Regions from separate parts of the Phytobacter diazotrophicus genome, predicted to be linked through region 1. Evidence: riboswitches for the same ligand, from Rfam matches in the RefSeq annotation. Region 1 holds a riboswitch; each other region holds the start of a gene.
The links. A riboswitch is a leader RNA that binds a small molecule or an ion and turns the genes downstream of it on or off. The one in region 1 is predicted to bind thiamine pyrophosphate.
Positions count from the first base shown of each region.

Region 2: linked by a shared signal. The riboswitch ahead of thiB (thiamine ABC transporter substrate binding subunit) and the one ahead of thiM (hydroxyethylthiazole kinase) in region 1 are both predicted to bind thiamine pyrophosphate.
Region 3: linked by a shared signal. The riboswitch ahead of thiC (phosphomethylpyrimidine synthase ThiC) and the one ahead of thiM (hydroxyethylthiazole kinase) in region 1 are both predicted to bind thiamine pyrophosphate.

Region 1 is NZ_CM125428.1:1,834,177-1,844,684, reverse strand. It holds gene baeS (envelope stress sensor histidine kinase BaeS) at 1-386, shown strand, start outside; gene baeR (envelope stress response regulator BaeR) at 383-1,105, shown strand; gene ACS0RQ_RS08850 (HEAT repeat domain-containing protein) at 1,102-2,607, shown strand; gene trhP (prephenate-dependent tRNA uridine(34) hydroxylase TrhP) at 2,741-4,102, shown strand; gene yegS (lipid kinase YegS) at 4,356-5,255, shown strand; gene fbaB (class I fructose-bisphosphate aldolase) at 5,391-6,443, opposite strand; gene thiD (bifunctional hydroxymethylpyrimidine kinase/phosphomethylpyrimidine kinase) at 6,693-7,493, opposite strand; gene thiM (hydroxyethylthiazole kinase) at 7,490-8,278, opposite strand; TPP riboswitch at 8,313-8,410, opposite strand; gene ACS0RQ_RS08820 (hypothetical protein) at 9,332-9,706, shown strand; gene ACS0RQ_RS08815 (hypothetical protein) at 9,929-10,342, shown strand.
Region 2 is NZ_CM125428.1:4,779,928-4,790,435, reverse strand. It holds gene araC (arabinose operon transcriptional regulator AraC) at 1-434, shown strand, start outside; gene ACS0RQ_RS23240 (DedA family protein) at 562-1,326, shown strand; gene thiQ (thiamine ABC transporter ATP-binding protein ThiQ) at 1,319-2,014, opposite strand; gene thiP (thiamine/thiamine pyrophosphate ABC transporter permease ThiP) at 1,998-3,608, opposite strand; gene thiB (thiamine ABC transporter substrate binding subunit) at 3,584-4,567, opposite strand; TPP riboswitch at 4,600-4,700, opposite strand; gene sgrR (HTH-type transcriptional regulator SgrR) at 4,777-6,432, opposite strand; gene sgrT (glucose uptake inhibitor SgrT) at 6,520-6,672, shown strand; gene ACS0RQ_RS23210 (sugar efflux transporter) at 6,773-7,951, shown strand; gene ACS0RQ_RS23205 (MFS transporter) at 7,994-9,304, opposite strand; gene ACS0RQ_RS23200 (LysR family transcriptional regulator) at 9,536-10,432, shown strand; gene aroD (type I 3-dehydroquinate dehydratase) at 10,468-10,508, opposite strand, start outside.
Region 3 is NZ_CM125428.1:5,347,264-5,357,771, reverse strand. It holds gene thiC (phosphomethylpyrimidine synthase ThiC) at 1-1,392, opposite strand, end outside; TPP riboswitch at 1,476-1,632, opposite strand; gene rsd (sigma D regulator) at 1,686-2,189, opposite strand; gene nudC (NAD(+) diphosphatase) at 2,279-3,052, shown strand; gene hemE (uroporphyrinogen decarboxylase) at 3,103-4,167, shown strand; gene nfi (deoxyribonuclease V) at 4,177-4,848, shown strand; gene ACS0RQ_RS25875 (YjaG family protein) at 4,891-5,481, shown strand; gene hupA (nucleoid-associated protein HU-alpha) at 5,668-5,940, shown strand; gene ACS0RQ_RS25865 (DUF1481 domain-containing protein) at 5,954-6,646, shown strand; gene zraP (zinc resistance sensor/chaperone ZraP) at 6,650-7,084, opposite strand; gene zraS (two-component system sensor histidine kinase ZraS) at 7,336-8,724, shown strand; gene zraR (sigma-54-dependent response regulator transcription factor ZraR) at 8,721-10,052, shown strand; gene purD (phosphoribosylamine--glycine ligase) at 10,049-10,508, opposite strand, start outside.

The sequences.
Region 1 (10,508 bases):
CGCTACCGGAGCACGCCGTGGTTTTTGGCGACCCGGATCGTCTGATGCAACTGTTCAATAATCTTCTGGAAAACAGTCTGCGCTACACCGATAGCGGCGGCGGTATGCACATCTCCGCAATGACAGAGGGCAATATGCTTACCCTCGATTTTGCCGATAGCGCGCCCGGAGTCAGCGATCTGCAGTTAGGCAGATTATTTGAGCGCTTTTATCGCACCGAAGGTTCGCGCAACCGCGCCAGCGGCGGCTCCGGCTTAGGTCTGGCAATCTGCCTGAATATTATCGAAGCCCACGGCGGCAAGGTCCGCGCCGCGCATTCGCCTTTTGGTGGGGTTAGCATTAAAGTTGAATTACCCCTGGAACGGGACATAGCGAGAAACGTATGACTGAGTTACCTATTGATGAAAACACCCCACGCATTTTGATCGTGGAAGACGAGCCAAAGCTGGGTCAGTTGCTGATTGATTATCTGCGTGCGGCCAGTTACGCGCCGTCGCTGATTAACCATGGCGATCAGGTACTGTCGTATGTGCGCCAGACGCCGCCGGACCTGATCCTGCTTGATCTGATGCTCCCCGGCACCGACGGGCTGACACTGTGCCGTGAAATCCGTCGTTTCTCCAATATTCCCATCATTATGGTGACGGCAAAAATCGAAGAGATTGACCGCCTGCTGGGACTGGAGATTGGTGCTGACGACTATATCTGTAAACCCTATAGCCCGCGCGAAGTGGTGGCGAGGGTGAAAACGATCCTCCGCCGCTGTAAGCCGCAGCGTGAAATACAGGCGCTGGACGCAGAAAGCCCGCTTATCGTTGATGAAGGCCGCTTCCAGGCAAGCTGGCGCAGCAAGCTGCTGGATTTAACGCCAGCGGAATTTCGTCTGCTGAAAACCCTCTCCAGCGAACCGGGGAAGGTATTCTCGCGCGAACAGTTGCTCAATAACCTGTATGACGATTACCGCGTGGTGACTGACCGCACTATTGACAGCCATATCAAGAACCTGCGTCGTAAACTGGAGTCGCTGGATGAAGAACAATCCTTCATCCGCGCCGTCTATGGCGTGGGTTATCGTTGGGAAGCTGATGCCTGCCGACTGGTATGATCTTCATCCGCTCCCTGATGGTATTTCATTCATCGACGCCGTGGATTGTGCATCACATCCCGGCATCGGTGGCGCATATCTGCAACCGACTCTTTCATGCAGGAAGCATGCTGACGATCATGAGCGATAAATCTTTTCTAAAGCGCTGGTTCTCCTCATCCACCGAGCCATCTCTTGATGAAGAAACACAACTTTATCAAGAAATTAGAATGCTGCTCAACGAGCCGCGTAATGGCAACTATTTGCTAAAAAATAGCGATATCCGCAGTGTCGAGAGTCTTTGCCAGCTCACCCATCACCACAACGGTTTCTTGCGTGAAAAAGCCGTAATGGCGCTGTCTTTAAAAGGCGACATCGCCGCCCTGCGGGAGCTCCTGATTTGCGCTAATGACTGGGTTAAGCCGATTCACCGCCTCGCCACCCAGGAAGTGATGGCGCTGATGACGGCGGAAAATGCGCCCGCCTTTATTGCCCATCTTGCGCAGGTCAGACAGTTGCTGACCTGCAGACGCTACAACCACGCGCCTTTAGTGGAGTTGATTAGCCACTTTTTGGCCTCGCAGGCCCATATAGCCGACTTAAGGCAGGCGCTCTATTCCCCTGATCGCGAACTGCGCCATGCCGTGTTGCATACGCTTATCGAGCAGGAGCAGTTGCATGATGAAGCCGCGCTGGCCTTTGTACTGGATACCGGTGATACCTATTTGCGGGGCATTGCGGTTACCTACTGGCTGGCCCGCGCGCCGAAACTGTCTGAGTCACTGATGACACGCCTGCTGCACGATCCCTGGCCGCGTATCCGTCGCGATACCCTCTTTTATCTTGATGAGCATGGGCAAACGCTGCCTGAACCATTGCACAGGGAGTTACTGCTGGATAAGAACGGCCTGATCCGCCAGCGTGCCCGTCACATGCTACCTGAAACCGTTGATGCTACCGCGTATTGGCGCGACGTGGTCGCCTCGCCGGCCTGTTCGATAACGCAGCGCCGTTCCGCGCTTTATGGTCTGAAAGAGGCACGCGATCCCGCATTGCATTCACTGGCGCTGTGGGGCTATGCGCAGCCTGAAAACGGTATCCGCCAGGCGGCGCTGCATATCTTGTTGACGCTTGAAGGTGAAGAGGCGAAACCCCGCATCCTGGCCGCCTTAGCCGACCCGAGCCTGTCTTTTGCTATGGCGGCAATGAAATCACTGGCGCACCACCCGCTTTCATTTTCACGAAGCGAGCTTGAGGCACTGCTGACGCATACGCCCTCGGAGAAGCACACCCTGTTGTACTGGCGGTTGGTACACCAGATAAACAAATGGGACTGGCTCATCGTGCTGCTACGCCATTTCCCTTTACTGTCGCCGTCACAGCAGGCAGAAGAACTGGCGAGCTGGAAAGGGAAATATAATCAGGCGGGGATTAACCCAACGTCTGGTCAGCAGGAAACCCTGACCTGTTTGCTGGCGCAGGCGCCCGAAATACGCCCGTCGCTACAACACTACCTGGTATAATGACCCGCTTACATACTGTGTGGGTTTACTCCCCTTCCCGCCAGCGCTACAATTCCCGCCCTAAATTTATGGGATCTCCCCAGCCGCCTCACCTGGTGAGGCGAATCTGACCTGTCATCAGAACGAGAACATCATGTTTAAACCGGAACTCCTTTCCCCGGCGGGAACGCTGAAAAATATGCGTTACGCTTTCGCTTATGGCGCGGACGCCGTTTATGCGGGCCAGCCACGTTATTCACTGCGCGTGCGCAATAACGAATTCAACCACGAGAATTTGCAAAAAGGCATTAACGAGGCCCATGACCTCGGCAAAAAATTCTACGTCGTGGTGAATATCGCGCCGCACAACGCCAAACTGAAAACGTTTATTCGCGATTTAAAACCCGTGGTGGGTATGGGACCGGATGCGCTGATTATGTCCGATCCGGGTTTGATTATGCTGGTGCGCGAAAACTTCCCGGAGATGGATATTCACCTGTCCGTACAGGCTAACGCCGTAAACTGGGCGACGGTGAAGTTCTGGAAACAGATGGGGCTGACCCGCGTGATCCTCTCTCGCGAACTGTCGCTTGATGAAATCGCCGAAATCCGCGCCCAGGTACCGGACATGGAAATTGAAATTTTCGTCCACGGCGCGCTGTGTATGGCCTATTCCGGCCGCTGCCTGCTCTCTGGCTATATCAACAAGCGCGACCCGAACCAGGGAACCTGCACCAACGCCTGTCGCTGGGAATATAACGTCCAGGAAGGTAAAGAAGATGACGTCGGCAATATCGTGCACAAATACGAGCCGATTGCCGTACAAAACGTTGAGCCAACGCTGGGTATCGGCGCGCCAACGGATAAGGTATTTATGATTGAAGAGGCCCAGCGTCCGGGCGAGTACATGACCGCGTTCGAAGATGAGCACGGCACCTACATTATGAACTCCAAAGACTTGCGCGCGATCGCCCACGTTGAGCGTCTGACACAAATGGGCGTGCACTCGCTGAAAATTGAAGGCCGCACCAAATCCTTCTACTACTGTGCCCGCACCGCGCAGGTCTACCGTAAGGCCATTGACGATGCCGCCGCAGGCAAACCGTTTGACACCAGCCTGTTAGAGACCCTTGAAGGGCTGGCACACCGCGGCTATACCGAAGGCTTCCTGCGTCGCCACACTCATGACGATTATCAGAACTACGAGTATGGTTACTCCGTCTCTGAGCGTCAGCAGTTTGTCGGCGAGTTTACCGGTGAGCGTAAAGGCGAGCTGGCGGCCGTGGCGGTAAAAAACAAATTTATCGTCGGCGACAGCCTTGAGCTGATGACCCCGCAGGGCAATGTTAACTTCACGCTGGAACATATGGAAAACGCCAAAGGCGAGGCAATGGAGGTTGCACCGGGAGACGGTTATACCGTCTGGTTGCCGGTTCCCCAGGATGTGATGCTGGAGTATGCCCTGTTGATGCGTAATTTTACTGGACAGACCACGCGTAATCCGCACGCTAAGTAATTAACCGGGGTTATTTTTTCACTCGACAAGAATCTTAGAATCGGATCACATACCGTTGCGGTCATTATGGGTATTATCCTCATCGCTGAAAAACATAACCCATAAATGCTAGCTGTACCAGGAACCACCTCCTTAGCCTGCGTAATCTCCCTTACGCAGGCTGATTTTTTATCTCCCCTTTTACCTTCCTTCCAGGCGCGCTTTCCGGTCGTGAGATACACTTTGCTCATGGTATTTTCGAAGAGCGAAAAGGATGAGCAATTTTCCAGGCAGTTTATTGATCCTCAACGGTAAAAGTGCGGGCGACGACATGCTGCGCGAGGCCATTACCCTCCTGCGCAACGAAGGGATGGACATTCAGGTGCGCGTCACCTGGGAAAAAGGCGATGCAGAGCGCTATGTGGCAGAAGCCATCAAACTCGGCGTCGAAACCGTGATTGCGGGCGGTGGCGATGGCACCATTAATGAGGTCGCCAGCGCGCTGGTGCACAGTGATAGCGACAACCCACCTGTATTGGGGATTTTACCTTTAGGCACCGCGAATGATTTTGCCACCAGCGCCGATATCCCGGAGCCACTGGATAAAGCGCTACAGCTCGCTATCGTGGGCAAAGCGGTGCCCATCGACATTGCCGAAGTGAACGGCAAAACCTGCTTTATCAATATGGCCACCGGCGGGTTTGGTACCCGCATTACCACCGAAACGCCCGAGAAACTGAAAGCGGCGCTGGGCGGTGTCTCCTACATCATTCATGGCCTGATGCGCATGGATACGCTTAAGCCGGACCGCTGCGAAATCAAGGGGGAAGATTTCCATTGGCAGGGCGACGCGCTGGTCATCGGCATCGGTAACGGACGCCAGGCAGGCGGCGGGCAACAGCTATGCCCTGGTGCGCTCATTAACGACGGCCTGTTGCAACTGCGTATTTTTACCGGCGATGAGATCCTGCCTGCCCTGTTCACCACCCTGACCCAGCCGGAAGATAATCCGCATATCATTGACGGTAAATCCGCCTGGTTTGAGGTGAGCGCACCGCACGATATCACCTTTAACCTGGACGGCGAGCCACTAACCGGACAGCATTTCAGTATTAACATTCTGCCCGGCGCGCTGAAATGCCGCCTGCCGCCTGACTGCCCGCTACTGCGTTAAGCCTTACAGTAGATTGACGGCGATCGACGGGTGAAAAAGAGTCGTGATTGCCGTAAGAGAATATCTGCAAGAAGAGAATTGAAAAACGCATCTCTCCCCGTCTGACGAAGAGAGATGCGTTATTTATGCGGGTATTTAAGCGATAGTCACTTTCTTATCGAGATAAACATCCTGAACGGCATTAATTAATTTCACGCCGTCGGCCATCGACTTTTTAAACGCCTTACGGCCAAGAATCAGGCCCATACCGCCTGCACGCTTATTAATAACCGCCGTGCGCACTGCATCGCTTAAATCGTTTTCACCACCGGCCGCGCCGCCAGAGTTAATTAAGCCGGCACGCCCCATGTAGCAGTTTGCCAGTTGGTAGCGCACCAGATCGATAGGGTTGTCACTGGTCAACTTGCTATAGACGCGTTCATCGGTATAACCGAAGTTTACCGCTTTATAACCGCCGTTGTTTTCCGCCATTTTCTGTTTGACGATGTCCGCACCGATGGTTGCCGCAATATGGTTAGCCTGGCCAGTCAGGTCGGCGGAAACATGGTAATCCACGCCATCTTTTTTGAATGCCGGATTGCGCAGGTACGCCCACAGCACCGTGACCATCCCCAACTCATGAGCACGTTCAAATGCGGCAGAAATTTCCTCAATCTGCCGACGTGACTCCTCAGAACCAAAATAGATGGTCGCGCCAACGGCGACGGCCCCCATGTTGAACGCCTGCTCTACGCTTGCATAAAGCGTCTGGTCATATTCGGTGGGATAGCTCAGGGTTTCGTTGTGGTTAAGCTTGACCAGGAACGGAATACGGTGCGCGTAGCGGCGCGCCACAGAAGCCAGCACCCCATAGGTGGACGCCACACAGTTACACCCGGCTTCAATTGCCAGCTCAACGATGTTTTTGGGATCGAAATAGAGCGGGTTAGCAGCAAACGAGGCCCCGGCGGAATGTTCGATACCCTGATCAACCGGCAAAATCGACAGATAACCCGTTTTGGCAAGTCGGCCCGTGTTATACAACGTCTGCATGTTACGCAGTACCGCTGGCGGACGGTTGTTATCCATCATCACACGGGTGACGTAATCCTCTCCCGGCAGGTAGAGTTGGTCGGCCGCAATGGTCGTGCAACGGTGTTGTAAAAGGGTGTCGGCATCGTTGCCTAGTAACTGCACAATATCAGTCATCGCTATACTCCCGTAAGCTCCGCACAAAGGCGGATGTGGTTTGTCCTGACCCGATGAATGGGCAGAATAAGCCTGGTACCGTTTGTCGAGGCTTGCCACCATATCGCCGTTTTTCAGCATTTTCTGGTGGCACGTTTCGGCTAGTGGTTTACCGCTGTGCGAAGCTTACTATTTTGCCCCCGATTCCCCACCCGGCTGGCGCTACGCTAAGCCGGGCTACGTATTACGTGTAGCGCCATTCGGGGCCCCTCACCACCACGCATGAAAATGGTGTACCGGGCCGATGCCATGTCCCACCTCCAGCGTGTCTGCCTGGGCCAGCGCCGCTGACAGCCAGCGCTTGGCCTCATTGACCGTTGAAGCCCAGTCCGCGTGACGTGGACGCAGTGCCGCCAGGGCGGCCGACAGCGTACAGCCCGTGCCGTGGGTATTTTTGGTTTTTATTCGGGGGGCGGTAAAACGTTCAGTACCATTACGGGTAAACAGCCAGTCCGGACTTTCATCGTTTTCCAGATGCCCGCCTTTGATTAACACCGCTTCGCATCCCAGCGCCAGCAACGCCTGCCCCTGCTCATGCATCTCACGTTCGTTGCGGGCGTGAGGGGCATCCAGCAGCGCGGCGGCCTCGGGCAGATTGGGAGTAATCAGTGATACCTGTGGCAGCAGATGTTGTCGCAGCGCCGTTACCGCCGAGGGGGAAAGCAGCGGGTCACCGCTTTTTGCCAGCATGACGGTATCGAGCACCACATTTTGCACCTGATAGCGGCGCAAACGCTCCGCCACCGCTTCAACAATATCGGTTTCCGCCAGCATGCCGATTTTGGTCGTATCAATGCGTACATCGCTGAACACCGAATCCAGTTGCGCGGCAACAAAATCAGGTTCAATGCGATAAACCGACTGTACGCCACGGGTATTTTGCGCCACCAGCGCGGTAATGACCGAACAGCCGTAGGCACCCAGCGCCGAAAAAGTTTTCAAATCCGCCTGAATACCCGCCCCGCCGCTGGGATCCGTTCCGGCAATGGTCAGTGCGTTGATCCGTTTCATACCAGCACCTCCCCATGAAGCGTATAGAGGGCATCGAGAAACGCCGGGATAAAGCTGCCAGGCCCGTGCGTGGTCGCCACGGCCAGGCTGCCTGCCTGTGCCATAAAGGCACAGGCCGCCGCCACGTTATACAGACGATCGCCGGGCAATGCGCAGCAGGCGGCTACCACCGCAGAGAGCGCACAGCCTGTTCCCACCACCCGGGTCATCAGCAGGTCGCCCCCCGTAACGCGCAGGGTGTGAAGACCATCGGTGATGTAATCCACCTCACCGGTTACCGCAACAATGGCCCCCGTCTGGCGTGCCAGCGCCTGGGCCGCAGGCAGCGCGGCAATGGCGGTATCGGTAGTGTCGACACCGCGCCCTCCGGCACTCACCCCGGCAAGCGCCATAATTTCCGAAGCGTTACCGCGTATGGCGGCAGGCTGCAAAGACAAAAGCTCGCGACAAAAATCGCTGCGGAAGGTTAATGCCCCGACGGCAACCGGATCCAGCGTCCAGGGTTTACGGGCGGCATTAGCGCTCAAGATGGCCGCGTGCATCGCATCGGCGCGTTCCCGGGTCAGTGTGCCGACATTAATCAGCAGCACGTCAGCAATGGCGGCAAATAGCTGCGCCTCGTCGCGGTCAATCACCATCGCCGGGGACGCCCCCAACGCCAGCAGAACATTGGCCGTAAAGGTCTGCACCACATCGTTGGTTATGCAGTGAACAAGCGGCTTACATTGACGGAATTGCTGAAGAATTTGCGCGATTTGCGCACGGTGAAGCAGGTCAGGTTGCATCGATTCGCTCCTGCCCGGCGTGAAGAAGGGATGCCGGGCAGGCATCTGACTTCCCTACGCTGGCATTATCCAGATCAGGTGGTACGGGTATTTCTCAGCCCTTTGTGAAAAGGGGCACCCCGAGTCATTCAATTAGGTCTCTTTTAAGAGGAAGCCAGCGTAAAGGAAGTGGCTTGTCGTTGCAAGCTTGCCTGTCAGGCCATGACTTTGGCACCTAGAGGAGCGATCGCATTATGTTATTTTTATACCCATTTTATCGCAGTGAATATCGCACTGGTTGGTCAAACCCATGGTGATAAAAACGAGATCTTTTTACAATTATGTCTCTAAATATATCCTTGCCACTTTACTGGCTCGAACCAGACGGTTTTCACAGCAATAATCGTTTTCTACTTTCACTTTCCGGTGCCGATTCAGCCACCCTGCCACGTAATACTCTGTTTATCGCAGCAAGTGAAAAAACAGGTACAAAAGTTCCTCGCATTGGCCTCTGGTAAAAGGAAAATATTCTACTTATTAAATATAATGTACGAATGTGTTTTTGAGTTTCGTGTGAGTAACTTAATTTAACATATAAATCACTTTCTTCTATCATAAACGGCGAATGCTAAGAATTACTAATGTCAGGACAGATAATATAGTGCTGTTGGCTGCTGCATCACTACAGGTTTGGCGGAAGAGAAAAAGAAAGAAATTTTATTGTACACAGACGATATGTAGAACACCTCCCTCCTTCTTAATACACTGAGACAAAGAACACTATGACAAGTTACAACCTGACGGTAAAGGCTAAAAATTTTTTTGAAAAGCACCAGTACCCAAGGAGATATATGTAAAATTAAATGCAGCATTAGTCTTAATCATCGATAGTTTTTATTCAACATTTATTAATTAGCCAGCTATTAGTTCCAACTCAAAACATCAAGTTAAATTCACCCTTCCTGCATTGACGCACTTTTTTTCGCTACGTAAGATAAATTCACTTTTTTTACTCTTCAAAATAAAAAGAATATTCTTAATGCTTTTTTATGTTTTCTACAAACAGCATTTTGTATGTTTACGTTTAAATCGGTAACCGGTAAACAGGCTCTGAAAAGCTTTATCAGGAGCATTAATTTAGAAAGTATTACTTTGGAAAATGACTTATTAGGGTTAATGATGAAGGCTAATGTCTGTATTTTTATTCTCTCTCTTGTGCTTACCGGTTGCATTGCTGATCATTCACAAAGCTCCGTTGATTACAGCTCTGCATCACCTGCTGCATTATGCGCTGCTTTAGGTAGTGTTAAGGCTAAGCATGACGAATATCAGTTTAAGCATCTGCAAGATTTAGTAAGCGCACGTATAGAAGCTAACACCTTCTCAATTAGCGCTGAGCAATGCCAGGATTTAGCGATAAAAGGAATGATTGCTACAAGCTTGAATTAGGAGCTCAGCAAAGCAAATTGCGCTGATGTCGCATAATGGAAGAAACAATAAGTATTTTTATTTACCTTGTTGAAATAGGGATTGTTTTTATTCTGCTCGAGTTAATGAAGGGGATAAACAGGAAGTGAAGAAATTCCTTCTCTATGTTGCTGCTTTTATGGTTTTCATCGTCTTAGCGATATGTACTGCGGGTTATATTAAATTTAATGTATTTGGGGATCTATGAAAAAAAGTGTTTTAGCGGGCGTAGTGGTTTGTTTACTTTCCGGTTGTGTTATGGCTAATTCTGCTCATGAAGTTAGCGCCAGAGAAGTACATGCTAAAGAGCGTAGTCATAAAAGCGACGTTGAAAAAGTGGAACAAGTAGCCGCCTCAGGAGTACCTGACAGGCTCCATGCCATTAAATTACGCGGCAATGATAGTGGCTATTTCACTGTTGTGATCGGCAATGGTTACACCTCGGCAATGGTTAAAGATGAACCCGCAAAGATCACGCGTAAAAATGAAAATTATTACGTGATAACAAACAAAACTTATGTGATTGGTGTTTATCTGGATGAGAACGGCTTTAGCTCCGCCAGTTGGAATCGTCATAAAGGCAGAGATCACGGCGATTTTGTATTAATCACTGACTGACAGGAACAAAAAGAATGCAGCACAACACACCATCAACACGCGATTTTGTTTGTCCTGTCTTTGGTACGGTTCGTTAATTTGCAATAACCCCTTCCATTAGGGGTTATACAGAAAAGCAGGCAATACTCATGAGTATCCTGCTTTTCTATACCCGTTTTGCATCCTT
Region 2 (10,508 bases), 2.7 Mb from region 1:
TCGATGCCGGGCAGAGCGGAGGACGTTACGCAGAATTGCTGGCGATAAATCTGCTCGAACAACTGTTATTGCGCCGTATGGATGCCATCAATGAATCACTGCATCCGCCGCTCGATAACCGCGTGCGCGACGCCTGCCAGTACATCAGCGATCATCTGGCGGACAACCATTTTGATATCGCCAGCGTCGCGCAGCATGTGTGTCTGTCACCGTCCCGTCTCTCGCACCTGTTCCGTCAGCAATTGGGGGTGAGCGTGCTGAGCTGGCGCGAGGATCAGCGTATCAGTCAGGCGAAGCTGCTGTTGAGCACTACGCGTATGCCAATCGCCAGCGTGGGGCGTAATGTCGGCTTTGAAGATCAGCTCTATTTCTCACGCGTTTTTAAAAAATGTACCGGCGCCAGTCCCAGTGAATTTCGTGCAGGATGTGAATAGAGCGTAAAGATAGGCAAGGAGTGGCCCGGCAACCTGTCATAACCGGCAAAATATTCAGATAATTGAAGCTTGACCCTCAGGGTATGCGCCTGGAGAATTCCAGCTTCATTTTTTGACCGGAAAACATATGCAAGCACTGCTGGAACACTTTGTTACCCAATCTACGGCCTATACGCTGATTGCGATTGCACTCGTAGCTTTTCTGGAGTCGCTGGCGCTGGTGGGGCTTATCCTACCCGGCACCGTGATGATGGCGGCACTCGGGGCGCTGATTGGCAGCGGTGAAGTGAATTTCTGGCACGCCTGGATGGCGGGGATTGTGGGATGTCTGCTGGGGGACTGGATCTCATTCTGGCTCGGCTGGCGTTTCAAAAAACCGCTGCACCGCTGGTCATTCATTCGCAAAAACAAAGCGCTGTTGAATAAAACCGAGCATGCGCTGCATCAGCACAGCATGTTCACCATTCTGGTGGGGCGGTTTGTGGGGCCGACGCGTCCGGTTGTGCCGATGGTCGCGGGCATGCTTGATCTGCCGGTCACGAAGTTTATCCCGCCTAACATCCTTGGTTGCTTGCTGTGGCCGCCTTTCTATTTCTTGCCTGGTATCCTGGCGGGAGCGGCGATTGATATCCCGGCGGGGGAGCAGAGCGGTAACTTTAAATGGCTGCTGCTGCTGGCAGCGGTGCTGCTCTGGCTGGCATTCTGGATGTGCTGGCGCCTGTGGCGTAGTGGTAAAGCCGGACTGGATCGTTTAACGGTATATCTGCCGCGTCGCCGATTGTTCTGGCTGGCGCCGCTGCTGACGGTGGGGGCCGTGTTTGCGGTGACCATTCTGGTTCGCCACCCTTTAATGCCCATCTACCTGTCTATCTTGCAAAAAGTGGTTACCTGATCCCAAGCAGCGAGGAGACAGGCGCGTTGCCGCTGAGCAGTTCGTCTGTTTTCCCGTCCCAGGCGATACGACCATCGGCAATCACCAGCGCGCGCGACGCGATACGGGCGGCATCTTCCACATTGTGCGACACCATCAACAGCGTTAACTGCTGGCGATGACAAATCTCTTTTACCAGTGCAAGCATCTCCTGGCGCAGGGCCGGATCGAGCGCGGAGAAGGGTTCATCCAGCAAGAGCACGGGTTGTTCACGCACAAGACAACGGGCCAGTGCCACGCGCTGTCGCTGGCCACCAGAAAGCTGATCCGGCATGCGGCCAAGCAACGTATCCAGCCCCATAGTGCTGGCAATGGCCTCAAGTTTTGTATTTTGCGCACTAGACAGTTTTAGGCCAGGGTTCAGCCCCAGACCTATATTTTGCCGCACCGTGAGATGGATAAAGAGGTTGTTCTCCTGAAATAGCATCGACACCGGGCGCCGCGAAGGCGGCGTGCGTGTGTGATCGCTATTCTCAATCATAATGACGCCGCTGGCCGGGGAGAGAAAACCGGCGATTAAATTTAGCAGCGTACTTTTCCCGGCTCCGCTAGGCCCAAGCACGGCGACCTGTTCGCCCTGTTGGATCGACAGCGTAAAACGCATGGGTAAATGCTGATACAGCCAGGTTACATCAGTCAGTCTTAGCATGGCGGCCCGGAAGTTTTTCGATAAGGGTGAACAGTAAAAAGCACAGTAACAGCAAAATCAGCGCGGTAACCGCACCATCCTGCGTGCGATAGGCGCCAATTTGCTGATAAAGATAGAAGGGCAACGTACGGAAATCGTCATTGCCAAATAACGCCACAACGCCAAAATCACCAATTGACAACACGCAGGCAAAGGCCAGCGCCTGCGCCAGCGGTGCTCTAAGGGCACGCAGTTCAATGACCTTTAACCGATTGAAACCTTCAATACCCAGAGACTGACAAAGCAGGCTGTAGCGTGCCGTCACATCCCGCATGGGGTTCTCCAGTACTTTCAGTGCATAGGGAATCGCCATCAACGCATTGGTGAAAATCACGATGCCATCGGCGGACGAGGGCAGGCCGATGCTGTTATTGAGCAGCAGGAAAAAGCCGGTCGCCAGCACAATACCAGGCATCGCCAGAATCAGCATGCCGCTCATCTCCAGCGCTTGTCCGGCCAGTTGATGCTGGCGGGCGCGTAGCTCACGGCTGCTCCAGAGTAGCATCATGGTCAACGTGATACACAGTAACCCCGCTCCCAGAGCAATGCGCACAGAGGTCCAGATTGCCTGCCAGAGCACGGGCTGAGCAAGCACATGAAAAAGGCTGAGGTTCAGGCCATCGATAATGACCGCCAGCAGGGGTGGCAACAGTAGAAGAAGCGCCAGTGTGATGAGCGTATAGTCGGCGATACGGCTGAAAAAGCGATCTTCCGGGTTGCGCCAGCCCTGAATCTGATGGCTACCCACGGAAATGGCTTTGCTAAGGCGCTGGCTGAGCAGAACCAGCCCCAGGCAGCAGATCATCTGAATTAACGCCAGCAGTGCCGCGCGGCCTGGGTCGAAGTCGTAACTCAACGCCTGATAGATAGCCAGTTCAATCGTCGTCGCTTGCGGGCCGCCGCCCAGCGACAGCACGGTGGCAAAGCTTGCAAAGCAGAGCATGAAAATCAGGGCGGCGACAGGCGGGAGCTGGCGGCGTAGCCAGGGCCACTCGACATAGCGGAAGAAAGACCAGCCGCGCATACCCAACTGCGCGGCCAGTTGTCGCTGCTCGCCGGGGATCTGCTCCAGCGTCTGGAGCAGCAGACGGGCCGCCATCGGCAGGTTAAAAAAGACGTGCGCCAGCAGAATGCCGGGCAATCCGTACGGTGAAAATGTCCACTCCAGACCTGCTGCGCGAAACGCCGAGGCAAGCCAGCCCTGGCGGCCATAAACACTCAGAATACCAAATACCCCAACCAGCACCGGGAGGATCAGCGTCATGGCGCACAAGCGCAGCAGGGCAAGACGGCCAGGGAAGCGTCGCCGGTAGAACGCGCGAGCGAGAAAGATAGCCGGTGCGACGGAGAGCAACGCCGACAGAAAGGCCTGCCAGAAAGAGAAACGCACCACGTGCCACAGATAGCTATCGTGCAGGAGTGCCGCCAGATCGGCCGCGGGAGCGTTTTGCCAGAGCGCGAGAAACGCGGAGAAGGCAACCGCCACCATCAGGGCGGCGGCGGCCAGTCCGGGAACCAGCCAGCCGAAGATTAGCGGCTGACGGCGCGTTGCCATGCGTTAATCCATTCGCTGCGCTGGGTTGCGACGTCTTGCGGGCTATATTCCAGCGAGGTTTGCGGCTTCACCAATGTATCGAATGCGGCGGGCAGCGAGACATTGCTGACCGGGTACATCCAGTTGCCGGTCGGGATGGCATTCTGGAATGCCGGAGAGACCATAAATTTCAGGAACTTCTCTGCCAGTTCCGGCTGTTTGCTGGCGGCGGTTCGGGCAGCGACTTCAACTTGCAGATAGTGGCCTTCGGTAAATGCTGCGGCTGCATAGTTGTCTTTCTTCTCTTCAATGATGTGATAGGCCGGAGAGGTGGTATAGCTCAGCACCAGGTCGCCTTCCCCTTTCAGGAACAGACCGTACGCTTCGCTCCAGCCTTTGGTGACCGTCACGGTTTTGGCTGCCAGTTTTTGCCAGGCTTCCGGGGCTTTATCGCCGTACACTTTCTGCATCCACAGCAGCAGGCCGAGACCTGGTGTGCTGGTACGCGGATCTTCATAAATCACACGCCATTTCTGCGAGCTTTCTACCAGCTCTTTCAGGCTCTTTGGCGGATTTTGCAGTTTATTTTTGTCATAAACGAACGCGAACCAGCCGTAGTCGAAGGGAACGAAGGTGTCGTTTTTCCAGCCGCCAGGCACGCTAACGGCGTCGGGTGAAATACCGCTTTTGGCGAACAGTTTGGTCTGCGTGGCGGCTTCAAGCAGGTTGTTATCCAGCCCCAGCACCACGTCCGCTTTGCTGTTTTTACCTTCCATACGCAGGCGGTTAAGCAGCGATACGCCATCTTCCAGCGCGACAAATTTCAGTTCGCAGTTGCAGTCGGCTTCGAAGGCTTTTTTTACCGCTGGCCCCGGTCCCCATTCCGCAGAGAAGGAGTCGTAGGTGTAAACGGTCAGGGTCGGTTTCGCGAAAGCAGGGGCTGCGGCAAGCAGCAGGAATGGCAGAACTTTTTTAAGCACTTTGCACCTCAAAAATGGGTGGCAAAGAGGATTTAAGCGATAGCCTCAAATCCCTTCGCCGGCGTTATCCGGATCAGGTTCGACGGGTATTTTCTCAGCACACGCTTTTGGCGCAGCACCCCGTTGAGCACCGCGCCATTGTAATGATTTTGTAAGTTTTCTGAAAGCGCCCCTTCATCATTCAGCAGGAAGAGCCGGAATCTCAGTGATTACGGGTCCGGCGGGGCGAACCATGCGGATTTGAAGTCAAACCAGCCAAGGGTGTTCATACGCAGACCGCGCATACTGCGCTGGCCCTGAATCCGCAGCCAGTGGTGAATCAGCGGTACCATGGCTTTGCTTTCCAGTAACTGCTGGCACCAGACGGCCAGATTCATTTTCCCGGCTCGCCAACGCTCAGCATCGGCCTGCCAGTCCAGCGGGACGCAGTGTTGAATCAGCGGAACTTCATACAAATGCGTGAAGAGAGAAAAATCGAGCGGCAGCGTGAAGTTGGCGCTATTAAGCCAGATATCACTGACGATATCGCCACGGTGCCACTCTTCATAATCCACCTCTTGTATCTCCAGGCGTATATCATGTTGCGCCAGTAGCTTGCTCATGGTGTTGGCAATGGCTTTATGCTCGTTGTGATCGCGGTAGAAGGTCAGCGTGAGCGATTCCAGCCCCGCCGGTTTTTCACCACTGGCTGGTCGCGCATGGTGCCAGCGCGGTAGCAGTCCGTACGCCGGGAACCAGTACTGCTGATAATGTTCTTCGGCGTGATAGAGCAGCCGGGTAGGGGAGAGCACCTGGCTTATCCAGTCGCGAACCCCCTGGTTTGCTCCCCGGTGCGAGCGTGCGTCGAAGAGCAAATAATAACAGCCCTCTTCAAGGCGGCTTTCGACCGCTTTTTCACCGTCGGTTGGTCCGTCGATGGTCAGGCCGCCGTTCGGTTCATCACCAATTTCCGGCAGTACCCAGACATTAACTTCATCAATAAGCGCGCGATACCCAAAGTAATCATCAAACGCATGGATTTTCAGTTGGTTATTGTTATTGCGGGTGACAGCATAAGGCCCGGTGCCGACCGGATGGCTGGCGAAGTTGGCCATCGAGTTCCACTCCTGCGGCAGGATCATGGCGGGTACATGCCCCATCAGCCAGGGCAGCCAGTTGTCCGGCTGTGACAGATGAATATCCAGCGTCCATGGCGTCGGGGAGATAACCTGGGTGATATGCGAGTAGAGCGGCAGCGTGCAAACTCGTTCGAGGGACGCAATAACATCGCGCATCTCAAGTTCACGGCCATGGTGAAAATGGATGCCGGGGCGCAAATAAAAACGCCAGTGGAACGGCGTGATCGCTTTCCAGTGATGCGCGATATCGGCTTCCAGTTCCCCATTTTCCTCATTTATGCGAGTCAGAGCGCTAAAAATTTGCCGCGCCATGTGGGTTTCAGAGCGCCGCAGGGCGGTGCCTGGCAGTAGGTTACGTAGAGGACGGTAGTACAAAACCCGCAGAATATGCCGCCCCTGGCGGAAGCTGCGGCCCAAATGCGAGATCAGCATCTGGCGGACGGCGCTCTTATCGCCCACCAGTTGAACCAGTTGCTCAATACGATCCTGCTCCAGCAAATCCTCTGCCCGCTGTTGCTGTAAGGCAAGGCCGGTATAAAGAAAAGTCAGGCGTGAACGCTTGCCGCGACCGGCTTCAGCCTCCCATGTCAGCCAGCCGCGCTCTTGCATGGTATTGAGCAGGGTCCGCATATGGCGACGCGAACAGCTCAGCAGATCGGCCAATTCATTGAGCGTAGTCTCCTGAGATTTCCCGTCGCAACATTGCCACAGACGAATGAACTGTTGTTGCAGGCGACCTGATGGCATAAAAGGGGAACTCCTGATGAAAAGTCAGCAATTTATTTATCCCTATATTAAGCCAATAATCTTCCGTGATGAAGCGAGGAGGTGGTTATGAAGAGATCGTCTACACAGCAATTTTACTTAGCGTATTTTCGTGCGACGCAGAATGCGTCCCGGCTTTTTCGTTTGAGTACGAATCAGCGGCTGAAAATGCTCGAAGAATTAATGCAGTGGGAAGTGACAATCCCGGTCTCGAAACCCTGAAACGCGTCCATCATGTGTGACTGAGTATTGGTGCTAATCACCACGCCAGCAGTTATTATCTGCTGGCTTTTTTCGTTTCTTTCGCATGCAAGGGATCTTTATGCTCTGGTTAGTCACGATGGGACGTCGCCTGAATGGGGTCTTCATCGCTTTTATGATCGTCGCGTTTATGATCGGTGTTGCTGGTGCTTTGCAGGCCCCAACGCTGAGCCTGTTTCTGAGTCGCGAGGTGGGTGCGCAACCGTTTTGGGTTGGACTGTTTTATACCGTTAACGCCATTGCCGGGATCCTGGTCAGCCTCGGGCTGGCAAAACGCTCTGACCAACAGGGCGATCGGAAAAAATTGATTATGTTTTGCTGCCTGATGGCGGTGGGTAATGCTCTTCTGTTTGCTTTCAATCGACATTATCTGACCTTAATCACCTGTGGCGTGATGCTGGCGTCGCTTGCCAGTACTGCTATGCCGCAGCTTTTCGCGCTGGCGCGGGAATACGCAGACAGTTCGGCGCGTGAAGTGGTGATGTTCAGCTCGATCATGCGTGCGCAAATTTCGGTGGCATGGGTTATTGGCCCGCCGATGGCCTTCATGCTGGCACTCAACTATGGCTTTACCGCCATGTACTCGATTGCCGCTGGTATCTTCGTAATCAGCCTGGTACTGGTGGCGCTCTGGTTGCCCTCTGTGAAGCGAATTGAACAGCCTGCGGATATTGCTGTTACAGAAGTCAGTGGCTGGGGCAATAAGAACGTCCGTATGTTGTTTATCGCCTCGACGATGATGTGGACCTGCAACACGATGTACATCATTGATATGCCGCTGTGGATCAGCAGCGAGCTGGGGTTACCGGACAGTCTGGCGGGCGTATTAATGGGAACGGCCGCGGGGCTTGAGATCCCGGCAATGATCCTGGCAGGTTACTACGTTAAGCGCTTTGGTAAACGCAGGATGATGGTCAGCGCAGTGGCGGCGGGCGTGGTCTTCTATGTAGGGCTTATCATGTTCCATAGCCGTGAAGCTCTGCTTGGTCTGCAGCTCTTTAACGCTATCTTTATTGGGATTATTGCCGGTATAGGCATGCTATGGTTTCAGGATCTGATGCCAGGCCGCGCCGGGTCCGCAACGACGCTGTTCACTAACAGTATCTCTACGGGGGTGATCCTCGCCGGGGTGATACAGGGCGCGCTGGCACAAAGCTTCGGCCATGCGAAGGTGTACTGGGTGATAGCGGTGCTTTCGCTGGTGACGCTTTTTCTGACCAGCCGGGTCAAAGACGTCTGAGGCGAAAAACGCTCCCGGCTGACGGTTGCCGGGAGCGGTGGGTTATTTCAGTACAATGCGTTTGATATCGCCAATGATAAAAATATAAGCGACAACGCCAATCAGCGCTGTCAGACCAATATAGATAAGCGCGTAGAAGAAATTCCCGGTACCGGAAATAATAAACCCTATGATCAGCGGCGTAATAATGGACGCCATATTAGCGCAGAAGTTAAAGATTCCACCTGTCAGCCCCGCCATATTTTTCGGCGCAATATCGGAAATTAACGTCCAGCCTAGTCCGACCATGCCCTGGCCGAAAAAGGCAATCGACATAATCACGATCACCAGCGTGTTATTCGATACCCAGTTTGCTGTGATAATACAACTGGAGAGCAGCAGGCCGGAAATGATCGGCAGCTTTCTGCTGATATTTACCGATGCGGTTTTCTTCAATAATTTATCGGAAATCCATCCGCCAAAAATGATGCCTACCGCCGCCGAGAGAAACGGCCAGGTCGCAAAAAAACCGACGTGCAGCCACGGGAGATGCCGCTCGTGGGCAAGATAAGTGGGAAACCATGTCAGAAAGAACACCAGCGTGGTGTTACCTGCAAATTGCCCTAAGCTGGCGCCAATGACCTGTCGGCAACACAGCAGTTTTTTGGCGTCCGGCCAGTTAAAAGGGATGTTTTCACTGCCTTTTTCTTTATTTCCGACTCCAATGTATTCCAGCTCTTCTTTATTTGCCGTTGTTGATTCGTGGGGCTCTTTATAAAACTTCCACCATACAAACGTAAAGGCTATACCGAGTGCGCCGGTGATGAAAAATAATGTTCTCCAGCCGTGGTGCTCAAGGATTAAAAATAAAATCGGCGAGAAAGCGGCCAGGCCAATATATTCTCCGACAGTGTAGGTTGCCGTTGCCCGGGCGCGTTCATGCTGTGGAAACCATGTTCCTACGACGCGACTGTTAACCGGGAAACAGGGGGCTTCACTGATCCCCAGGCCTAAACGAAATAGCAGTAGAGATTTTAAGCCCACTGAAAAACTTTGCAGTAAGGTAAAAGCCGACCAGAAAAAGATAGAAAGGGCGTAGGTTATTTTGTTTCCGAAGCGATCTAAAAACATGCCTCCGGGGATTTGTGCCAGCGCGTAGGTCCAGGCAAAGGCCGAGAACACAATACCCATCATGGCGGGATCAATATGGATCTCAGTGCTGAGTGCCGGAGCGACAATACCTAAGATAGTCCGATCCAGATAATTGATCATCGTACCGATAGATAATAACAATAAAATTACAATTCGCGCTTTGGTTCGCTTTTGTTGGCCTGCTAAAGGCACAGCACTTTCCTGGCTGATACTTGTCCTCATAGTAGTTTCCTTTAATATTTAAAATATTTTTGCATATCCCTTAATATGCAGAAATACTTTATCTTCCTGCTCTTTATTTTCACGCTATAAACTAACGCTTAACATATTATTCACCGCATCATATGAATATTTGATATTGCCCAAGAATTCATGTTTTACCCACAGGGGATGACCGCTGCTGTGCTATATTCAATGCAATATCTTTAAACTTATATTATACGGTCAAAAATAATGAACCTAAAGCAACTTTATTATTTTAAGCGTTTATCGGAAACGGAGCACTACACGGAGGCGGCCTCCAGTCTCTTCATCACTCAACCCTCCCTAAGCCACGCTATCTCTGAGTTAGAGAAGGAGCTTGGTGTATCCTTGTTTGCCAGAAAAGGTCGGAATGTCGAAATTACGCAAAACGGAAAACGCTTTCTTCCCTATGTCGAAGATGCGCTAACGTCGCTGGAAAATGGCCGGATGACTTTGCAGAAAAGTGGACTGGAAAATAAGGAGAATATTCGCATTGCCTTTATATATACAATGGGTGAATATGTTGTCCCGCAGCTAATTCACAAATATTCTACGCTTCCTGAACGACATAATGTCACCTTCTCCTTTACTCAGGGGACGTCGCTGACTTTATTGCAGGAGCTGAAAGCTGGCAAGAGCGACTTAACGATTTGCTCATATATCCCGGATGAACCGGATATTGATTTTATCCCTATTATTCAGCAGGAATTGGTCGTCGTCACCGCGAAGGATCATCCACTGGCGCGCTTGTATCAACATGAAGTGGATCTTGTGGAGACGATTCATTATCCGTATGTTTACTTTTCGGAAAACAGCGGCTTACGTCCGTTTATTGATAATGTCTTTATGCAGCAAAAACTGGTACCAGATATCGCCTGTTATGTTGATGAGGATACGGCGATGGCGGGGCTGGTCAGTATTGATTACGGTATTGCGATCATGCCAAGAATTTCTGCACTCTCGTATTATAACGTCCATATTCTGGCGATTAAAAATAAGATCCCGCCGCGTTATATCTACCTGGCGACCATGAAAGATCGCGTGCTTTCACCAGCGATTCAATCCTTTAGAAACTTTATTATTGATGACAGTCAGCAAAAGCGCTAATAAGAACCCGGAGACTGGCTCCGGGTTTTCTTGGTTTAGTACAGAATATCCATCATTTCACGCAGTTCTTTGATGG
Region 3 (10,508 bases), 2.2 Mb from region 1:
CGGCCCCAGGGTGTAGAACGGCGCTTCGTGACAATGCTCCAGCTCTTCGGTCATGTTGCGACGAATCATCTGCATCGGCACGTGGCCAGGGCCTTCAACCATCACCTGCACATCGTACTCCCAGGCAATTTTAGTCAGCTCGCCCAGCGTGCGAAGTTCGGCGAATTGCGCTTCGTCATTGGCATCCTGAATTGAGCCGGGTCGCAGGCCATCGCCCAGTGACAGTGAGACATCATAGGCGGCGCAGATTTCGCAGATTTCACGGAAGTGCTCGTAGAGGAAGTTCTCTTTGTGATGGGATAAGCACCATTTCGCCATAATCGAACCGCCGCGTGACACGATGCCGGTCAGGCGTTTGGCAGTCATCGGCACGTAGCGCAGCAACACGCCCGCGTGGATGGTGAAGTAGTCCACGCCTTGCTCAGCCTGCTCCAGCAGGGTGTCGCGGAACGCTTCCCATGTCAGGTTTTCGGCGATGCCGTTCACCTTCTCCAGCGCCTGGTAGATCGGTACAGTACCAATTGGCACCGGGCTGTTACGCAGGATCCACTCGCGGGTTTCGTGAATATAGCGGCCCGTCGACAGATCCATCACCGTATCGGCACCCCAGCGGGTTGACCAGACCAGTTTTTCCACCTCTTCCTCGATGGAGGAGGTGACCGCGGAGTTACCGATGTTGGCATTAACCTTCACCAGGAAATTGCGGCCGATGATCATCGGTTCCGACTCCGGGTGGTTGATGTTGGCGGGGATGATGGCGCGTCCGGCAGCCACTTCGTCGCGCACAAATTCCGGGGTGATATTTTCTGGCAGGTTAGCGCCAAAGCCGTGGCCAGGATGCTGCTGGCGCAACACCTCACCGCGGATACGCTCGCGGCCCATGTTTTCACGGATGGCGATAAACTCCATCTCCGGGGTCACCATCCCCTGACGCGCATAATGCAACTGGGTGACACGCTGGCCCGCTTTGGCCCGTTTCGGTGTCAGTAAGCCGCTAAAACGCAGGTCGTTCAGGCCGTCATCCGCAAGCCGCTCTTTGGTGTATACCGAACTGCGATCGCGCAGTTTTTCGGTATCGTCGCGGGCATCGATCCACGGCTGACGCAGTTTCGCCAGCCCCTGCTGTACGTCGATAGTCACATTCGGGTCGCCATAGGGACCGGACGTGTCATAGACCGGAATCGCCTCGTTTTCTTCGTATTGAGGGTTGTCTTTTGAGCCGCCGATAAGCGTCGGACTAAGCTGGATTTCGCGCATCGGAACACGAATATCAGGCTGTGAGCCGGTAATATAGATGCGTTTTGAATTCGGGAAAGCGGTGCCTTCCAGCGTGTCGATAAAATGCTGCGCCTGGGCGCGTTGTTCACGGCGTGTAAGTTGGTTTGCAGACATAGCTCATTCCAAATGTTAAGGACATGGCTTGTCAGACGACGGATGGAGTAATAACAGCAGATCACCGCAAGGGTGATTGATGTGAATGGATTACTCTTGTTCCCTTCGCAGGTTCTAACCTGATCAGGTTCCGCGGATCCCGAATTAACGGTCTCAGCCTTTTCCACTTCATCCTTCGCGCCGCCTCTTTAGGGCATCGCGAATGCTTTTGTGGAAATATAGGCACTCCGACAAGAAAAACCCCGTCCGAAGACGGGGACTGTTTTTTAAACTACGCGTTAATCAGAAAGAACTCAAGCAGGACGCGCCATTCCACTTTCGTCGTTGGCGCCGTCTTTAAGATTGTTGTCGTATGCCAGTACGATCAACTTGTCTTCAAGTGAAAAGCGGGCTGCAAGCGCTTCGCCGATATCAGACAGCGCCTGCTGAAATTCAGCGTAATTGTCATCATCGATAGCATTTTCCAGGCTGGAGTCGTAGTACTCCATAATTTCCAGGGTATTGGCTTCGAGGAGAGGGTAAATCTGCGTGGAGGCTAAAAGTGGGCTGGTCCCTTCCATTTCACCGATAATCCGTTCATAAATATTAAAATGACCGGCGGAAAGGTATTCAACCAGGTTATGACAGAATTCGTCCAGCGCTTTTTCATTCAGCTGCATGTACGAGCCTTTTCCAGGTGTTATGCCAACCAGGTTGTAGTAATGAACCAGTAGCTGTTTTCGGTTATACAGCCAGTTGTCGACCAGTTCGTTACTTCCTCCAATTCGTTCCGCCAGGGTTGCTAACTGGTTTAGCATAATTGACTCCGCAATATTAAGATTAAAAAACGCTCGAATGTAATAATAATGTTAACAACATGCCAGTAAAGCTAAGGTAGTGCAAACAAATGCATCGTATTATCGAGTCATCAGATCATGGCTGGTGGATCGTAAGCCATGAACAAAAATTATGGTTGCCCGGGGGAGAATTACCACTCGGTAATGCAGGAAATTTCGATCTTGTGGGGCAAAGCGCACTCCAGATAGGCGAATGGGAAGGCGAACCTGTGTGGATGATCCGCCAGAATCGTCGACAGGAGATGGGAACTGTCCGCCAGGTGATTGAACAGGATGCTGGATTGTTTCAACTGGCCGGGCGCGGTGTTCAACTGGCTGAGTTTTACCGCTCACATAAGTTTTGTGGGTATTGCGGACATACTATGCACCCCAGCAAGACAGAGTGGGCCATGTTATGTGACCACTGCCGCGAACGTTATTACCCGCAGATTGCGCCCTGCATTATCGTTGCCATTCGCCGCGATGATAAAATTCTGTTGGCTCAGCACACCCGTCATCGCAATGGTATTTACACCGTTCTGGCCGGTTTCGTCGAAGTGGGCGAAACGCTGGAACAGGCCGTCGCGCGTGAAGTGATGGAAGAGAGCGGCATCAAAGTGAAAAACCTGCGTTACATCACCTCGCAACCCTGGCCTTTCCCGCAATCGCTAATGACGGCTTTTATGGCGGAATATGACAGCGGGGAGATTGTTATCGATCCTAAAGAGCTGCTGGATGCGGGCTGGTACCGCTACGACGACCTGCCGCTGCTGCCTCCGCCCGGTACTGTTGCCCGTCGTTTGATTGAAGATACGGTGGCGCAGTGCCGGGCAGAATACGAGTAAAGAACGAGTAGTGTTACACTGGCGGGCTGACGCAATAAGGAACTGTAAACATGACCGAATTAAAAAACGATCGCTACCTTCGCGCACTTCTGCGCCAGCCCGTGGATGTGACGCCAGTATGGATGATGCGTCAGGCTGGTCGCTATCTCCCGGAGTACAAAGCGACGCGCGCACAGGCGGGTGATTTTATGTCGCTGTGCAAAAATGCCGAACTGGCGTGCGAAGTCACCCTTCAGCCTTTGCGTCGCTACAAGCTGGATGCGGCCATTCTTTTTTCCGACATCCTGACTATCCCGGACGCGATGGGGTTAGGGCTCTATTTCGAGGCGGGCGAAGGCCCACGTTTTACCTCTCCCATTACCTGTTGTGCGGATGTTGAAAAACTGCCCGTGCCGGACCCGGAGCAGGAACTGGGTTACGTCATGAACGCCGTGCGTACCATTCGCCGTGAACTGAAAGGTGAAGTGCCGCTGATTGGCTTCTCTGGCAGTCCGTGGACGCTGGCAACCTATATGGTGGAAGGCGGCAGCAGTAAAGCCTTTACCGTTATTAAAAAGATGATGTACGCCGAACCGCAAACGCTGCATTTGTTGCTTGATAAGCTGGCCAGCAGCGTCACCCTGTACCTCAACGCGCAGATCAAAGCGGGTGCGCAATCGGTGATGATTTTCGACACCTGGGGCGGCGTGCTGACCGGGCGCGATTACAAGCAGTTCTCGCTCTATTACATGCATAAAATCGTCGACGGCCTGCTGCGTGAAAACGAGGGCAAGCGTGTACCGGTGACGCTGTTTACCAAAGGCGGTGGGCAGTGGCTGGAAGCGATGGCGGAGACGGGTTGTGACGCTCTGGGTCTCGACTGGACGACAGATATCAGCGATGCACGCCGCCGTGTCGGCCACAAAGTGGCGCTGCAGGGCAACATGGATCCCTCGATGCTTTATGCCGCACCTGGCCGCATCGAAGACGAAGTGGCGTCTATACTTGCTGGTTTCGGTCAGGGTGAAGGGCATGTGTTCAACCTCGGTCACGGCATCCATCAGGATGTGCCGCCAGAACATGCTGGCGTATTTGTGGAGGCGGTGCACAGACTCTCAGCCCAGTATCACAAGTAAGGAGTCGTTATGGATCTCGCGTCGCTACGCGCTCAACAAATTGAACTGGCCTCTTCTGTTTCCCGTGAGGATCGTCTGGAAAAAGATCCTCCCGCCCTGATCGGCGGCGCGGATGTAGGGTTTGAGCAAGGCGGCGAAGTGACGCGTGCTGCGATGGTGCTGTTGACCTGGCCTGAACTGGAACTGGTTGAGTATAAAGTGGCGCGTATTGCGACCACGATGCCTTATATCCCCGGCTTTCTCTCTTTCCGTGAATATCCCGCGCTGCTTGCGGCGTGGGAGCAACTCTCACAAAAACCGGATCTGCTATTTGTCGATGGCCATGGAATATCACATCCCCGGCGTCTGGGGGTTGCCAGCCACTTTGGCCTGCTGGTGGATGTGCCAACCATTGGCGTGGCGAAAAAACGGCTGTGCGGTAAGTTTGAGCCACTCTCTGACGAACCGGGCGCCCTGGCGCCGTTGATGGACAAAGGCGAGCAACTGGCATGGGTCTGGCGCAGTAAGGCGCGCTGTAACCCTCTTTTCGTGGCGACAGGGCATCGGGTGAGCACGGATACCGCGCTGGCCTGGGTGCAGCGTTGCATGAAAGGCTATCGGCTGCCTGAACCGACCCGTTGGGCCGACGCTGTCGCATCCGGCCGCCCTGCATTCGCTCGTTGGCAGGAAATTCAGCGTTGATTCAGGTACACTGCCGCTAATTTCTGCATCAGAGAACCTATCATGTTACAAAACCCGATTCACCTGCGTCTGGAGAAGCTGGCAACGTGGCAGCACGTTACCTTTATGGCCTCTCTTTGCGAGCGCATGTATCCCAATTACGCCATGTTCTGCCAGGAAACGGAGTTTGGCGATCCGCAGCTTTATCGCCGCATTCTCGATTTGGTGTGGGAAACGCTGACGGTAAAAGATGCAAAGGTGAATTTCGATAACCAGCTTGAGAAGCTGGAAGAGGCAATTCCTTCGGCTGACGACTACGATATGTACGGTGTCTACCCGGCGATTGATGCTTGTGTGGCGCTAAGCGATCTTATTCATGCTCTCCTGAGCGGTGAATCGACAGAGTACGCGATTGAGGTTAGCAAGACGTCTATTACCACCGTTGCGATGCTGGAAATGACTCACGCAGGTCGCGAAATGACCGACGAAGAGCTCAAAGAAAACCCAGCGGTGGAGCAGGAATGGGACATTCAGTGGGAGATTTTCCGCCTTTTGGCTGCTTGTGAAGAACGCGATATTGAACTGATCAAAGGCCTGCGCGCAGACCTGCGTGAGGCCGGGGACAGTAATATCGGTATAAATTTGCAGCAATGAGACAACAAAACGTGATTTAACGCCTGTTTTGTCGTCCTGGGAGGCTTCCCTTCGCACCCCCGTCTGGTCTACATTTGGGGGGCGAAAAAAAGTGGCTATCGGTGCGTGTATGCAGGAGAGTGCTTTTCTGGCATTTCCGTCGCACTCGATGCTTAGCAAGCGATAAACACATTGAAAGGATAACTTATGAACAAGACTCAACTGATTGATGTAATTGCAGACAAGGCTGATCTGTCTAAAGCGCAAGCGAAAGCTGCTCTGGAATCCACCCTGGCTGCGATTACTGAGTCTCTGAAAGAAGGCGATGCTGTACAACTGGTTGGTTTCGGTACCTTCAAAGTGAACCACCGCGCTGAGCGTACTGGCCGCAACCCGCAGACCGGTAAAGAAATCAAAATCGCCGCAGCTAATGTACCGGCGTTTGTTTCTGGTAAGGCACTGAAAGACTCTGTTAAGTAAGACAGGCGTGGCAGTGAACAGTTTTATCGAAGGGGCTTTGCGGCCCCTTTTGTCTTTCTGGCGCCGATCACGGGTGCTGGCGGGCGTGCTGTTATTAACTGCCTGTAGCCACAACTCCTCACTCCCCCCCTTCACCGCCAGCGGCTATGCCGGGGACCAGGGAGCAGAGCGCCTTTGGCGCAAAGATTCAGACAGCGAGACCCATCTTCTCGCCGCTTTTAGCCCTTGGCACAACGGGAATACCTCTTTAAGTGAATACCGCTGGCAGGGCGATGAGCTTCGGCTGATTGAACTTAATATCTATGGTAAAACACCGGAACACATCCGCGTGCGCTTTGATGACCACGGCGAGCTGAGTTTCATGCAGCGTGAAGTCAATGGTCAGAAAGAGCAGCTTTCCAGCGATCAGGTCGCGCTCTACCGTTATCGTGCAAACCAGCTACGGCAGACCAGCGACGCATTGCGCCTGGGGCGCGTCGTGCTGCGCCAGGGCCGTTGGCATGCCAATGGTTCCGTTACAACATGCGAAGGTCAAACCATCAAACCCGACCTCGATTCTCTGGCTATCAGCCATATAGAGCGTCGGCAGAATCATTCATCGGCGGAAGTGAGCGTAGCGTGGCTGGAAGGTCCCGAAGGATCTCAGTTGCTGCTGGTGGCAAATGAGGATTTTTGTACCTGGCAGCCAACTGAGAAAAGTTTCTAAGTTTTACCAGTGATTCATTCCCATATGGTCGCGGCCTCCGCCACAACTTCCGCGTCCCATACCTTCACCGCGAGGAATCCCTGCCTGTGCTAAGGCGATATCAAACTTGACTCGCTGCTGGTCCAGTTTTTGGCTTAGCGTTTCCATTTCCTGGGCTGCGGACTCTATTTTTGCGCTGTCCGGCTTATCTGCGGTTAATAACGCATTGTATTCATAACGTTTTGAGGTGAGTTGCTGACGTAACGCACGGGTTTGCTCATAAAAATCGTTATGTAGCTTCTGGACAGTAGCCTGTTGTTCGGTGGTCAGTTGGCTATAGCCCTGCGGGCCCATCCCGTTACCGTTATTCCCGTGGTGCCTGGCCCATGCTGAGCTGCTACCTAAAGTCAGCGCGGCGAGGGTGATGAGTGTCAGCGTCAGTTTTTGGTTCCGTTTCATGGTTCATTCTCCTGGTTGTCGTTATTTAGTGATTTGCATCTTCCATGCCAGGATGAGAAACCAGCAGAATATAGGGGTATTGTTGCGCTACAGGCCGGTGGGGCGAGTAAAAATGACTCACGATGAAGGGCGAGACGGGTCATTTTTACTCGTTTTCCTTGCGGGTTTATGGCAGGAGGCAGGTTTGCCGTGGCGGAAAAATGGCATGATTTCTGCTGCGTGAACGGGAGCAGCAAATAAAGGGAGTAGTAATGAACATGATGCGGTTGTCGAAGGATTCCGTCGCCGTGGGTCTGAGCTGGCTATTGACTGGCTTTATTCTGCTACTGGTGTGCCTGTTCTCCGCGCTTATCGTGCGTGATTATGGCCGGGAAAATGAGGCTGTGCGGCAGACTATCCAGGAGAAAGGCAGCGTGTTGATTCGCGCCCTGGAGTCCGGAACCCGCGTGGGTTTGGGTATGCGTATGCATCATACGCAACTTCAGGCACTGCTGGAGGAGATGGCCTGGCAGCCTGGCGTGCTGTGGTTTGCGGTGACGGATGAGAACGGCAAAATTCTTGCCCATAGTGATCCGAACCAGGTTGGCGGGACACTGTACTCCGCCGATACGATGCACGAACTGAAGATTGACCTGGAGGAACGCTGGCGGCGGCTCGAACAGCCGGAACCGGCTCTGGAGATTTATCGTCAATTCCGCCCGCTGAACAGCGGTGGTGGGCATCATATGCGTATGATGCCCCGCGAATCTGCCGAACAGCGTGCCGGGCTACCGCAGGTGATTTTCATCGCCTTTGATACACGAGAACTGGACACGGCCAATGCCCGTGGCCTGCGCAATATGGTCATTATGCTTTGCGCGGCAGGGGTGGTAATGATTGCAACGGTGTTGAGCCAGTTCTGGTTTCGCCGCTATCAGCATTCGCGTAAACAATTGCAGGAGGCGATGGCGCGTAAAGAAAAGCTGGTGGCGCTTGGGCATCTGGCCGCAGGGGTCGCGCATGAGATCCGCAATCCGCTGTCTTCCATCAAGGGGCTGGCAAAGTATTTTGCCGAACGCACTCCGCCTGATGGAGAAGCGCATCAACTGGCCCAGGTGATGGCGAAGGAGGCCGATCGTCTGAACCGGGTCGTCAGTGAGATGCTGGAACTGGTGCGTCCGGCCCATTTAACCTACCAGTCCGTTGATCTGAATGAAGTGATTAGACATTCGCTTCGGTTGGTTAGCCAGGATGCCGCCAGTCGGGCGATTATGCTCAATTTCACCCCGCAGCCAGAGCTATGCCGCATCCAGGCCGATCCGGATCGTTTGAAGCAGGTGCTGCTGAACCTCTACCTTAATGCTATCCACGCCATTGATCACGATGGCGTAATTACGGTCGCAGCGAGCGAATGTGGCGACGGGCGAGTTAAGGTAAGCGTTGCGGACAGTGGTAAGGGGATGACGGCGGAACAGTTACAGGCCATCTTCACGCCGTATTACACCACCAGAGCCGACGGCACCGGGCTTGGCCTGGCCGTCGTGCAGAACATTATTGAGCAGCACGGCGGAATAATTCATGCCGGGAGTGCTCCCGGCAAGGGCGCGGTATTTACTCTCTTTTTGCCGGTCAACGGGCAACAAAAGGATGAACAAGGATGAGTGGCGGGCAGGTCGATATTCTGGTGGTGGACGATGACATCAGCCACTGCACTATTTTACAGGCGCTGTTGCGGGGCTGGGGATACCGGGTTGCGCTGGCTCATAACGGCGTACAGGCGCTGGAACAGGTACGTCAGCAGGTGTTTGATCTGGTGCTTTGCGATATTCGCATGGCGGAGATGGACGGTATCGAAACGCTGAAAGAGATCAAAATCTTGAACCCGTCGATTCCCGTTCTGATCATGACCGCGTACTCCAGCGTCGATACCGCAGTGGAGGCGCTGAAATCCGGTGCGCTGGACTACCTCATCAAGCCGCTGGACTTTGACAAGTTGCAGCAGACGCTGTCTCAGGCGCTGGCGCATACGCGGCTGAGTGAGTCCCCTGTCACAGGCACCCCCGCTGCTCAGTTTGGCATGGTGGGGGATAGCCCGGCGATGCGGGCGCTGCTGAATAATATTGCGCTGGTTGCGCCCTCCGATGCGACGGTATTGATTCACGGCGAGTCGGGAACCGGGAAAGAGCTGGTCGCACGGGCGCTGCACGCCAGCAGTGGTCGCAGCCACGGGCCGTTGGTTACCCTCAACTGTGCGGCGCTCAACGAGTCGTTGCTGGAGTCGGAGCTGTTTGGCCATGAGAAAGGCGCGTTCACCGGCGCGGACAAACGTCGGGACGGGCGCTTTGTTGAAGCAGATGGCGGCACGCTCTTCCTCGATGAGATCGGCGATATCTCCCCGTTAATGCAGGTGCGTCTGTTGCGGGCGATTCAGGAGCGCGAGGTGCAGCGCGTGGGCAGCAACCAGACCCTTTCGGTTGACGTACGGCTGATTGCCGCCACCCACCGGGATTTAGCCGGGGAGGTTAGCGCCGGGCGTTTTCGTCAGGATCTCTACTACCGCCTGAACGTCGTGACTATCGACATGCCGCCGCTGCGTCAACGCAGGGAAGATATCCCTCCGCTGGCGCGTTATTTCCTGCAACGTTACGCCGAGCGTAACCGTAAAGCGGTACAGGGATTTACGCCGCAGGCGATGGACTTGCTGATTCACTACACATGGCCGGGCAATATTCGTGAGCTGGAGAATGCGATTGAACGGGCGGTGGTCTTGCTGACCGGAGAGTTTATTTCTGAGCGCGAGCTGCCACTGGCGATTGTCGGTACGCCGATTGCGAACGCGCCACACGGCGATGATGTTATTCAGCCGCTGGTCGATGTAGAGAAAGAAGCGATCCTCGCTGCGCTCGAAAAAACGGGCGGCAACAAAACAGAAGCCGCCCGTCAGTTGGGCATCACGCGCAAAACGCTGCTGGCAAAGCTCAGCCGTTAGCTGTTTTGCTCGCGGGCAATTGCGCGATAACCGATATCTTTACGGCTAAAGCTACCTTCCCACTGGATATTTTCCATTAAGGCGTATGCACGCTTCTGTGCTTCGGCAACGGTGTGGCCCAGCGCAGTCGCGCACAGCACGCGACCGCCGTTGGTAAGAACGCGGTCATCGTCGGAAAGCTTTGTGCCGGCGTGGAAGACTTTGCCATCCGCCACTTCTTCCAGCGGCAGTCCGTGGATCTCGTCACCGGTGTTGTAATTACCCGGATAACCACCCGCAGCAATAACGACACCAAGAGACGCGCGCTCATCCCAATCGGAGGTTTTCTCATCCAGCTTGCCATCGCAGGCTGCGAGACACAGATCCACCAGATCGGATTTCATGCGCAGCATGATCGGCTGGGTTTCCGGATCGCCGAAGCGGCAGTTGAACTCGATAACCTTCGGGTTGCCCTGT